DNA from 2 places in the Mycobacterium colombiense CECT 3035 genome. Region 1 is predicted to be linked to the other one. Evidence: riboswitches for the same ligand, from Rfam matches in the RefSeq annotation. Region 1 holds a riboswitch; the other holds the start of a gene.
What was found. Region 1 has a riboswitch for magnesium ahead of B9D87_RS03665 (Rv1535 family protein). Riboswitches for the same ligand answer to the same signal wherever they lie in the genome.
Positions count from the first base shown of each region.

Region 2: another riboswitch for magnesium. It lies ahead of B9D87_RS19930 (hypothetical protein); the one in region 1 lies ahead of B9D87_RS03665 (Rv1535 family protein).

Region 1 is NZ_CP020821.1:757,285-763,357, reverse strand. It holds gene ileS (isoleucine--tRNA ligase) at 1-1,492, opposite strand, end outside; gene B9D87_RS03665 (Rv1535 family protein) at 1,753-2,001, opposite strand; M-box (ykoK) riboswitch at 2,280-2,449, opposite strand; gene B9D87_RS03660 (NAD(P)H-dependent flavin oxidoreductase) at 2,632-3,756, opposite strand; gene B9D87_RS03655 (carboxymuconolactone decarboxylase family protein) at 3,831-4,400, opposite strand; gene B9D87_RS03650 (VOC family protein) at 4,477-4,878, opposite strand; gene B9D87_RS03645 (helix-turn-helix domain-containing protein) at 4,832-5,674, opposite strand; partial or broken gene B9D87_RS27910 (thioester reductase domain-containing protein) at 5,780-6,073, opposite strand, start outside.
Region 2 is NZ_CP020821.1:4,244,446-4,250,518, forward strand. It holds gene B9D87_RS19920 (acyltransferase family protein) at 1-1,170, shown strand, start outside; gene B9D87_RS19925 (O-methyltransferase) at 1,173-1,832, opposite strand; M-box (ykoK) riboswitch at 1,945-2,127, shown strand; gene B9D87_RS19930 (hypothetical protein) at 2,366-2,581, shown strand; gene B9D87_RS19935 (NRAMP family divalent metal transporter) at 2,696-4,495, shown strand; gene B9D87_RS19940 (NADP-dependent oxidoreductase) at 4,487-5,431, opposite strand; gene B9D87_RS19945 (hypothetical protein) at 5,613-6,073, shown strand, end outside.

The DNA.
Region 1 (6,073 bases):
CCCGCGGGTACGCCGGGTCGTCGGACTTCCACACCGGAATCGGGGTGCCCCAGTAGCGGTTTCGGGATATCGACCAGTCGCGGGCGCCGGCCAGCCACTTGCCGAACTGGCCGTCCTTGACGTGCTCGGGGTACCAGGTGATCTGCTGGTTGAGTTCGACCATGCGGTCCCGGAACTCGGTGACCGCGACGAACCACGACGACACCGCCCGGTAGATCAGCGGGTTACGGCAGCGCCAGCAGTGCGGGTAGGGGTGCTCGTAGGTTTCGTGGCGCAGCAGCACGGCGCCGTTGGCCGCGGCGGGACCGCTGCCGTTCTTCAGGTCGCGGATGATGTGCGGGTTGGCGTCAAAGACGTGCTGCCCCTGGTAATCCGGGACCGTGGCGTCGAAGCGCCCCTTGGAATCGACGGGCGTGACCGGGGTGATGCCGACCTTGTCGGTGGTCGCCATGTCGTCCTCGCCGTAGGCCGGCGCCATGTGCACGATGCCGGTACCGTCCTCGGTGGTGACGAACTCACCGGGCAGCACCTGAAATGCGTTGGCCCTGCCCGGTTCCGGATCCATGAAATACGGGAACGGCGGCAGGTAGCGCATACCGAGCAGGTCGGCCCCGCGGTAGGTGGCCAGGATCTCGGGCTCTTCGCGCAACTCGCGCGCGTAGGCGGTCAGCCGCGGCTCCGCGAGGACGAAGCGCTTGCCGTCGGCCTCGACCTCGACGTAGGTCACCTCGGGGTTGACGGCGACGGCGAGGTTGGACGGCAGGGTCCACGGCGTCGTCGTCCATACCAGCAGGTGCGCCCCGTCCAGCGGGCCACCGACCACCCTGAAGCCCACCGTCAGGGCGGGGTCCTGGCGGCTCTGGTACACGTCGTCGTCCATCCGCAATTCGTGGTTGGACAGCGGGGTCTCGTCGCGCCAGCAGTAGGGCAACACCCGGTAGCCCTCATACGCCAGGCCCTTGTCCCAGAGCTGTTTGAACGCCCAGATCACCGACTCCATGTAGGGCAGGTCCAGCGTCTTGTAGTCGGTGTCGAAGTCGACCCAGCGCGCCTGGCGGGTGACGTAGGCCTGCCACTCGTCGGTGTAGCGCAGCACCGAGGCCCGGCAGGCGTCGTTGAACGCGGCGATGCCCATGTCGTCGATCTGCGACTTGTCGGTGATGCCCAGCTGGCGCTCGACTTCGAGTTCGGCGGGCAGCCCGTGGGTGTCCCAGCCGAAGCGGCGCTCCACCTTGTAGCCGCGCATGGTGCGGTAGCGCGGGACGATGTCCTTGACGTAGCCGGTGAGCAGGTGGCCGTAGTGCGGCAGCCCGTTGGCGAACGGCGGCCCGTCGTAGAACACGTATTCCGGCGCGCCGTCGCGGCGGGCGATGCTGGCCCGGAAGGTGTCGTCGCGGGCCCAGTAGTCGAGCACCTCGAGCTCGAGCGCCGGGAAGTCGGGCGCCCCGCCGGCCGGCTTGGGGTACGTGTTGACGTCGACGTTGTCGGTCACGATGCGCGTTGTCTCCTGTGCCACGGTGCAAACCGGGGACGACGACGCGCTGGCTGCGCGAGCGCCGCGGTACCACCCCGCTTGCCGCGCTTTCGCGTGGCCACTCGATGAGGGCTGTGACGGGCCTACCCGTTCGGTTCTACTGAGCCAGCACGGCCGTTCTTCCGAAGGCTCCCCGGTGATGGCCGGATCGACGCCAGTAGGTCGATTCTACGAAAACCCGCAAATCCGGGTGTTCGACGTCCATCGAAGTTCGGCTGTCAGGCCCGGACGTCGAGGACGCCGACCCGCCACAGCGCGGCGTACACGTGGCGCAGCGGGACGCTGAGCAGGCGCGCGGCGCCGTCGACCAGCGGGTCGCCACCGGCGCCGAACGGTGCGTGGTCGGACCGGCGGGCCTTGGCCACCGGAGCCGGGGCGGGCGCCGGGATCGTGTCGGTGTCGCGCACCACGGTGAGCGTGGGGGCGGGAGCTACGGTGAGCACTTCGTCGTAGAAAGCTGCGGTCATCATCGCCTCCTAGAGGGGAGATCTAACGGGGACTGATCGGACTGGTGTGTCCCATCCCGTGTGATCTCAGAACGCTTGGGCGATAACCACTTAGCGTTGCGACGACTCAGCCGAGAAGGTCGCGCCGGAGACCGGATCGGGACAAAACACAGTTCGGACTTCGGTCCGGACTATCGCTAGAACTCATGTGTCCCTCACCTCCTCGCGGTCACGACGCACGCGCGTGTCGCATGCGATCTATGCGCAGCAAAGGAGCAGAACCCGACGACCGTCGGCGATCCGCACCCCACTCGTCAGAGCTTCGGCACCACACGACGTGTCCGATACCTCGGAAGCCACCTGGGCTCAACCCTTAAGCCGGGAGGAGCTGTCCTGACCCGGGGCGTCTTTCGACGTTCGGGGTCAGTGGCCTGTATTCGTGTAGACGCCTCACCTAACGAGGTGCTTACCCGACCGATGATGCACGACGGCCATGACGCGGTCAAATCCCCGGATGGCGTGTCGACGATTCTGTACGCATTCATTAGGGGCGCACACAGCAATCGGCCAGGTTCACGGCGCTGAGCTGGGCATACGCGCGCCCACCGTCAGGGATCCGTCAATTCCGCGCGGTCCGTTCGGCGCCCCGGATCACTTCTCGACCAGGCCGTCGAGCCGGCCGATGGTGTCGATGAACTCCTCGACCATGTCCAGCACCACCGAGCGGGTGGGGCGCACCCGGTCGAGCGAGCCCACCACCTGCCCGACGAAGTAGGTGGCCAGCTCACGCGCCTTGGCGCCCTGCTGGGCGGCGGCGGAGTTGATGCGCACCTGCGGCTCGGTGATCAGCGCGGTCTGCAACGGCATGCCCAGCGGATCGGGGTTTTCCGGCCGGTCCCACTCGTCGGTCCAGGCCGTGCGCAGCATCCGCGCCGGCTTGCCCGTCATCGAGCGCGAGCGCACCGTGTCCGACGAGGTCGCGGCCAGGAACTTCTCCTTGACCACGGGCACCGTCTCGGCCTCTTCGGTGGTCAGCCACACCGAGCCGCACCACACGCCCTCGGCCCCGAGGGCCAGCGCCGCGGCGATCTGGCGCCCGCGGGCGATGCCGCCGGCGGCGAGCACGGGCACCGGGGCCACGGCGTCGACGACCTCGGGCACCAGGACCATGGTCGCCACCTCGCCGGTGTGACCGCCGGCCTCGGTGCCTTGCGCGACGATCAGGTCGACGCCCGCGGCGGCGTGCCGTTGCGCGTGCCGGGTGGTGCCGGCCAGCGCGGCCACCAGCACGTCCCGGTCGTGCGCGCGTTCGACGAGGTCGGCCGGCGGTGGGCCGAGCGCGCTGGCGATCAGCCGGATGTTGTTGGAGAAGGCGACGTCGAGCAGCGGCTCATAGGTCTTGGGCGAGATGTTCAGGCCACCCAGCGACGCGCGCGGCTCCGCGGCGGCCGCGGTGACGCCGTAGCGGGCCAGCAGGTCGTCGACGAAGGCGCGATGCTCCTCGGGCAGCAGGGTGCGGGCCTGGGTGGTGTCGATGCCGCCTTGCTCGGCACCGACGTACTTGGGCGGCAGCAGCAGGTCGACTCCGTAGGGCTTGCCGCCGGTCTGTTCCTCGATCCAGGTCAGCTCGCTCTGCAGCCGCTGGGGGCTGTGCGCGGTGGCGCCCAGGATTCCGAAGCCGCCCGCGTTGGTCACCGCCGCCACCACGTCGCGGCAGTGGCTGAAGGCGCAGATCGGGAATTCGACTCCGAGCAGCTCGGCGACCCTGGTTCTCATTGCCCGACGCTAAGAGTTATCGACGGCTAAGTCAATCGGCCACGGCGCGTGGGCAACTCATGCGCGCGCCGAGGTTAGGACCGGGGCGACCGGCCGTCCGGCGGCCAGCTCGACACGCCCTCCTCCAGCGGCACTTCCAGGCTCTGCAGGATCGACGCGACCATCCGCCAGGCGCCGATGACCGTCACGAGCTCAACGAGAACGGTTGTGTCGCCCTGGAATTCGCGCTCGCATGCCGACCAGCTCTTGGCGCTCACCGAGCCGTCGCGCACCACGTCGTCGGTGGCCGCGAGCACGGCCCGCTCGACGGGCCCGAACCCGGCGTGGTTCGGCCAATCCCGCACGCCCAGCAGGTCGTCGGCCGGAACGCCGAGCCGGGATGCGACGCGCCAGTGCTGTGTCCATTCGTAGTCGCAGGCGGTGAGCCAGCCGATCCGCATGATCACCAGCTCGCGCAGCCGAGAGTCGAGCGTCCCGTGCCAGAGCATGGTGGCGAGCAGGTCGTTGATGCCACGCGCCAGCGGCGGATGGTTGAGCAGCACCTGGAAGATGCTGAGCTCGGCCATGTAGTTGGGGACGGCCGCTTCGTCGGCGGCGGCCTTGGCTTCGTCGAGTGGCAGTTGAGGCAGGCGCGCTGTTGTCATCGGATGAGCACTCCTCCGTGCTGGCGGGACCGTCGCGTTCTACGGTCATGGTAGCCAGGCGTCGCAGTCTCACGGGTCAGCTCGGCATCGGCTCGCCGGCGTAGTCGCCGAACGACCACAAGTTGCCTTCCGGATCACGGACGGCGAATTCCGTTGCACCGTAATCGGTTTTGCCGAGCGGGCGGACGATTTCCGCCTGGTGTGAGGACACCCGGGCGTAGAGGGCATCGGGATCGCCGGTGACGATGTAGCCACCGGCGGTTCCCGGTTCGCGCGACCAGTCCGCCCCGGGTTTGTGGCTGCCCAACATGATGCCGCCGCTGCCTTCCGGCCAAAGCAATTGGGCATGGTCGACTCGGTCGCCGGCGCCGTAGCGTGCCGCGACGACAAAGCCGAACGTCTCGACGTAGTAATCGATGAGCTTGGGGGCGTCATGCGCCTGCAGCGTCAACCAGACTGTCGGATTCGAAGTAGTCATGGTCCCACTGTGATGCCCAGGAGTGGCCGCCGTCTTGGATGTTTCGGAACTCGTCGGCCAGCCACGCCCGCGGCGGCACCCCGGCGAACCGGACGAACTCGCGGGTCAGGTGGGCCTGGTCGCAGTAACCGGTGCCGGCCGCGATCGCCGCCAGGTCAACCCGGCCGTACGCGCGCGCCGATGCCGCGATCCGTGCTGACGCGTTCTGGAATCGCATCAACATCGACACCGTCTTCGGCGATCTGCCCACCTCTTGGTGGAAGAGAGTCGTTAGGTGTCGTGCGCTCACTCCGACTTGGTCGGCCACCTTGCCAACCTGCACTCGGCCGCGAGTGCGTTCCAGTAGCCGCCAGGCATAGGCGACCTCCGGCCGCACGGTCGCGCCGTCGCGGAACCGGCGGGCCTCCACGAGATATCCAGCGACAGTTGCGAATACATCGGACCATCCGCGCGCGTCCGCGGCACGCTCGGGGAGCCTGGCGGCAGACCGGCCCAGTACTTCAACGCCGTCGAAGCCGGTGATTGGGAGCTCGGCGCTGGGTACGCCGAACAGCGCACGCGAGGCCAACGGGTGCACGGCCAGCTGCACACCCGCCTGGCCGCGACACAGCCGCACATGGCTGGCCTGCACGTGTAATCCGCCGAGGATCAACGGGTTGGGCCGAGAACCCGCCAGCGCGTCGGCGGTGGACGCGGCCTCCACGCCGTCGTCGAGGCTGACGATGAATGTCAACGTCGACGACGGCATGCCGCGGTGCACCTTCTCAGCCACATCCGGGGTGCGATAGCCCACCATCGACATGACGCCGGGCGCGCTGCGCGGCGGAGCCAGCACGTACTCCCAGCCGCGCTCCACTTCGTCGATCATCACCAGCCACGCTATCGCGGCGCGGCCGCGACGTCAGCCCGGTGGCTCGAGCAGTCCGAGCAGTTGTAGGTCGGTGACGTATTTGACGATCACCGACGGGCTGATCTGCGGGATGTCGTTGTCGGGGCCGATTTTGGCTTCCTGCACCGCGGCGCGGAAACGGTCGGTCGGCGCCAGGCACCCGCGAGCGGGGTCCGCCGGCGGCACGTGCTGGGCGCTGCGCAACTGCAGCAGCTGCAGCACCGACTGGTGGCGTTGCCGCTCGGGCAGCGCGTGCAGGGCGGCCTCCATCCGCTGCAGCCATTCGGTGAAGTCGTCGACTCGCCG
Region 2 (6,073 bases), 2.1 Mb from region 1:
CTGGCGGCGGCGACGCACTACGCCAACGGCGCCAGCGGCGAATTCCGGCACGGCCTGCTGATCGGGGTCGCGATCGCGGCGGTGATCGTGATCGCACCCGTCGCCCTGGAGCAGCGCGGCCTCGTCGCCCGCGCGCTCGCGTTGCGCCCGCTGGTGTGGCTGGGAACCATCTCCTACGGCGTCTACCTGTGGCACTGGCCAATCTTCTTGGCGCTCAACGGCGAACACACCGGGTGGTCCGGGCTGCCGTTGTTCGCCGCCCGGTGCGGCGCCACGCTGGTGGCGGCCGGCGCGTCCTATTGGCTGCTCGAACAACCCGTCCGGCGCTGGCGGCCGGCACGGGTGCCGCTGCTGCCGCTGGCCGCCGCGACCGTGGCCAGCGCCGCCGCGGTGACGCTGCTGGTGATCCCGGTCGGCACCGGGCCGGCCCTGCGCGAGGCCGGCCTACCGCCCGGCGTCTCGGCGGTCGCGGCGGTCTCGCCGTCGCCGCCCGGTGCCGGCCGGCCGCGAGATGCCAACCGGCCGTTCACCGTTTCGGTGTTCGGCGATTCGATCGGCTGGACCTGGATGCACTACCTGCCGCCGACACCAGGATTCACGTTCCTCGACCACACCGTGATCGGATGCAGCCTGGTGCGCGGCACGCCGTACCGCTACATCGGCCAGACCCTCGAGCAGCGATCCGAATGCGACGGCTGGCCGATTCGCTGGTCGAGACAGGTCAGCCAGGATCAGCCGGACGTCGCGTTGCTCGTCATCGGCCGCTGGGAAACGGTCGACCGGGTCAACGAGGGCCAGTGGACCCACATCGGCGACCCGACCTTCGACGCGTACCTCAACGGCGAGCTCGAACGGGCGCTGACCATCGTCGGCGGCACCGGTGTCCACGTGGTGGTCGCGACCGTCCCCTACAGCCGGGGCGGTGAAAAGCCGGACGGCCGGCTCTATCCCGAGGACCAGCCGGATCGCGTCAACCTGTGGAACACCATGTTGCGCAAGACCGTCAGCCACCACCCGAACGTGGCGATCCTCGACCTGAACAAGAAGCTGTGCCCCGACGGCGTCTACACCGCCAAGGTCGACGGCATCAAGGTGCGCAGCGACGGCGTCCACCTCACCCCCGAAGGGGTGAAGTGGCTCACGCCGTGGCTGGAGGAATCGCTGAGGTAGCCCTAACCGCCTGTGCGGCAGCTGATCTCCATGCTGTCGCTGTCGCGAACCTGGAAGTTGAAGCTCACGTAGCCGTTCTCGGGGTTGCGCACCCGGTCCAGATAGGGCGCCATGTCGGCCGAGCTGGCGTTGTCGGCGATGACCAGCACGCCGGGTGACAGGCGCGGTTCCAGCAGCTCGAGCACGGGTAGGTACAGGTCCTTCCAGCCGTCGAGCAAGACGAAATCGACCGGCCCCGCCACGTCCGACAGCGTGGACAGCGCGTCGCCCTCCAGGATGGTGATGACGTCGTTCAGGCCGGTCTCGGCGAACGTCTGCTTGGCCGCGGCGATCTTCGTCTCGCTGAGTTCGGTGGTCACCACCCGGCCGGCGCCGTTGTCGCGTACCGCGGCGGCCAGGTGCACCGCGGAAATGCCGAACGACATGCCGAATTCGACGATGGTCGCCGGGCGGGTGGCGCGCACCAGTGAATACAGCAGCCGGCCTGCTTCCGGCGTCACCGGGATGTAGAACTCGCTCATCGCCTCGGCCCGCTCCTGCGCGGTCATCGGCCGATCGAACGTTCCGCGCCGCTCGCGCAGCAGTGACATCTGGTTTTTCGACTCGGCGTACATGCGCTCGAGCGTCGCGGCGACCCGGGGATCCTGCAGCGTTGTGGTCATGGCATCGAGCCTAGGCGGGCCGCCTGGCCGGGCGCTGGGAGTGCGGGGCGGGGCGTCAAGGATGCGTTAAGCGTTTGACGCGCCCGCAACCGCGGTGTCACTATGGACCCCGCAAGCACCTCGGTAGGTGAGGCGTCTGCATGGATACAGGCCACTGACCCCGAACGTCGAGAGACGCCCCGGGTCAGGACAGCTCTTCCCGGACCCAAGGGTTGAGCCCAAGTGGCTTCCGGAGACCATCGGTGGCGTCCGGATACGCCGTGCAGTGCCGAAGCTCCGACGAGAGGGGTGCGACCCGCGGCATGTGTCGCGGGTCATTCCTGCCTCTTTCGTTCAGGTGAATGTGGTGACACCCGCGTGTGTCTTGGCCGTGAGGAGGTGAGGGCGAGATGAGTCCCGGCGATAGTCCCTATCCGAAATCCGTCTTGTCCCGATCCGGTTCCGGCGTTTCTTTCACCGCCTGACCTCTCCTGTGCTGTGCGGCTGACAGGCCGTGCCGATGCCGATCGGGCCTCCGTCAGGAGAAGAAGCTCATGGCTTTTGTTATCACGCACCGTTTTTCCACCGCCTCCCGGCTGCGCGGCCGCTCGATGCTGCGCGCAGGCCGGTTGTTGGCCAACAGGTTTCACCTGCAGGCGAGCCTGACCCCGCAGGAGCGGGCCAACCTGTACGTGTCCAGGATGCCAATCGCGATGGTCACCGCGTCGCTGGGTGGCCACGCTTCGGGCTCGGACAGCAGCCACCGTTGATCCACGCCCTCGGCGACGGGCGGCACGGCGCCGCCCGTCGCCGGGGCGCGTTGAGTGCCGCGACAACCACCGCGTCACCGCGAGGTGAGAAGCGTTCGAGATAGCGAGGATTCGATGACTTCGATCGACACCGGCGGCGGCCGCCGCGACTCGAGGTTCGCCGCCGCGCCGCAAGACGCACGCCGCGAGGCGCAAAGCCCGACGGTGCTGGATTCCGCGCACGTCGGCGACATCGTCGGCGCGTTCGGGCGGATCCGGCGCGACGGGGACGGCGGCTACGGGGCGTTCATTGGACGTTGGCGCCGGCTGCGCACGCTGGCTGTCATCACCGGTCCCGGGTTGATCGTCATGGTGGGCGACAACGACGCCGGTGGCGTCGCGACCTACGCGCAGGCCGGCCAGAACTACGGCATGGGCCTGTTGTGGACGCTGGCACTGCTGATTCCGGTGCTGTACGTCAACCAGGAGATGGTGCTGCGGCTCGGTGCGGTGGCCCGGGTTGGCCACGCGCGCTTGATCTTCGAGCGGTTCGGCAAATTCTGGGGTGCGTTCAGCGTCGGTGATCTGCTGGTCCTGAACGCCTTGACGATCGTGACCGAATTCATCGGCGTCTCACTGGCGCTCGGGTTCCTGGGTTGCCCGAGGATCGTCGCCGTCCCCGCCGCGGCCGTGCTGCTGTTCGCGGTGGTGGCGGGCGGGTCGTTCCGCCGCTGGGAGCGGCTGATGTTCCTGCTGATCGCGGTGAACGTGCTGATTTTCCCGATGGTGTGGCTGGTCCACCCGGCCCCGAAAGCGGCGATGGCGGGCCTGATCCCGCAGTTCCCGGGTGGGCTCAACTCGACGGTGCTGCTGCTGGTGGTCGCGATCGTGGGCACCACGGTCGCGCCGTGGCAGCTGTTCTTCCAGCAGTCCAATGTGGTGGACAAGCGCATCACCGCCCGCTGGATCCCTTACGGCCGAGCGGATTTGGCGATCGGGATCGTCGTGGTCATGGTCGGCGCGACCGCGTTGATGGCCGTGGCGGCGTTCGGGTTGACCGGCACGGCCGATGCGGGTCACTTCACCGACGCGGGCGCGGTCGCCTCGGGACTGGCGAAGCACTCGGGCGGCGCGCTCGGCGTGCTGTTCGCGATCATCCTGCTGGACGCGTCGCTGATCGGCGCCAACGCCGTAGGCCTGGCGACCACCTATGCGGTCGGCGATGCGATGGGCAAGCGGCACTCGTTGCATTGGAAGATCAGCGAGGCCCCGCTGTTCTACGGTGGCTACGCGATACTGCTCGGGGTTTCGGCGGCGGTCTCCTTCAGCCCCGACCACATCCTGGGCCTGGTGACGCAGGGCGTCCAGGCGCTCGCCGGCGTTCTGCTTCCCTCGGCCACCGTCTTTCTGGTGCTGCTGTGCAACGACCGGGCGGTCCTGGGACCGTGGGTGAACACCGTGCGGCAGAACATCATTGCGTGGACCATCGTGTGGTGTCTGGTGCTGCTGTCGCTGGCGTTGACGGCCGCGACATTCTTCCCGGACCTGTCCACCGCCACGCTCGAGGAGGGCCTTGCCGGCGGAGCGGTGCTCGGCGTCGTCGTCGGCGCGGTGCTGATCATCGCCGGCCGGCGGCGCCGCAACCTGACCGATGCCGAAGCCATCGTGCGGACGCTCGGCGGCGGCCTGGATCCGGAGGAGGTCGACGAACTCGACGAGGCCTCGTCGCTGACGCGTGCCGAGCGGCGGGCGGTACGTCTCCAGGACCGGGCCGGCTGGCAGACCCCCAACCTCGCGTTGCTCGATCGGCCGGCGATGTCGCCGATGCGCAGGGCGGGGCTGTTCACCCTGCGGGGCTACCTGGTGGTGGCCGTCGCCTTCGTCATCATCAAGATCGTGCAGGCCGGCGTGGTCGGGCCGGCCGCCTCATTGTGAGTTAGTGGGCAGCAGAACGATTTTCCCGTGGGTGTGCCGCTGCTCGAGCTCGGCATACGCGTCGGCCACCCGGTCCAGCGGGTACGTCGCGGCGATGTCGAACTCGACGGCGCCGGAAACGATCAGGTCGGCCATCTCGGCGAGCACCTCGGGCGTCGAGGCCTCCATGCTGCCCTCGGTCTTGGCGCCCACTTCGCCCGCCTTCTGGAACGAGATGATGGTGTCGATCCGCTCGGGCGCCACGCCGAGATCGACGGCGAGCTGGACGTAGTCCGGGCCGAACAGGTCGATGAATGCGTCGATGCCATCGGGCGCCGCCTCGCGCAGCCGCCCGGCCAGCCCGTCACCGTAGGCGATCGGAATGACGCCGTGCGCGCGCAGCCAGTCGGCGTTGCCCGGCCCGGCGATGCCGAGCACCCGCGCCTCGCGCAGCACCAGCAGCTGCACGACCAGGCTGCCCACCCCACCCGCGGCGGCCGACACGGCGACCGTCTCACCCGGTTGCGGCGCGACGGCACGGACGGCCGCGTAGGCGGTCGCCCCGACGACGTACAGCGAACCCGCTGCCTCCCAACCGAGTTGGGCCGGTTTGCGGATCAACTGGTTCACCGGAACCGCGGTGTGGGTGGCGTGGCTGGACCGGCGCAGGCTGAAGCCGAGGACTTCGTCGCCGACGGAGAACTCGGTGACCCCGGGTCCCACGGCGGTGACGACGCCGGCCAGGTCGCTGCCCTGCCCGGAGGGGAAGGTGGCCGGGAACATCTCGTGCATCGCCCCGACGCGGATGCCGGCCTCGCCCGGGTTTATCCCGGCGGCCCGCACCTCGACGACCACCTCACCGGGCCCGGCGGCGGGCATCTCGATGTCGGCGACGTACAACACCTCGCGTCCCCCGTAACGGTCGAACCGTACTGCGCGCGCCGCTGCAGCCGTCATGCCGATCTCCTTCCGCGCGAGGATGCCCGTACCCACGCCAGCATAGGCACGCGAAGTGCTACCCGCCGGGCGCCCAGTGGGCATATCTTCGTAGCAAAGCCTGTTTCACAACAGCATTTCACCGGCGGCGTCGGGAGCCGCGGTGAAAGCCGGATACCGATGACACGTGGAAGGAACATGCGTGGAAGTTGATCGGATCGGCATCGCCGGCTGGGCCGTCGCCATCGTGGTGGCCGGCGCCGCGAGCACAGCCTGTGGCAGCGAGAACAAGGCCGGGCCCCCGGCCGCGTCGAGCACCGCCGCCTCGACCAGTTCGGGCGTGGTCACCGGACCACCCTCGGCACAACCCTCGGATTACGGCTTCTTGCTGATCAAGTCGAACGACGTGGGCGGCGGTCTGACCGCCCCGCAGTCGCCCATGATCAACCCCAACAACGCGCCCGGGGTCGCCCAGCTGTTCGCCAACGCCGACAGCAGCCGGCGGCTGTGGGACACCATCACGGTCGCCGCGGATCCGCCGGCGGCGGCAGCCGAATTGGCTTCCACCCAAGGCGGTTACAACGGCAAGGTGACCGGGAGTTGGCAGCCGCTCGCCGTCGGCGCCAATGGGGTGACCATCTCGGGCACGTCGCCGGACAACTC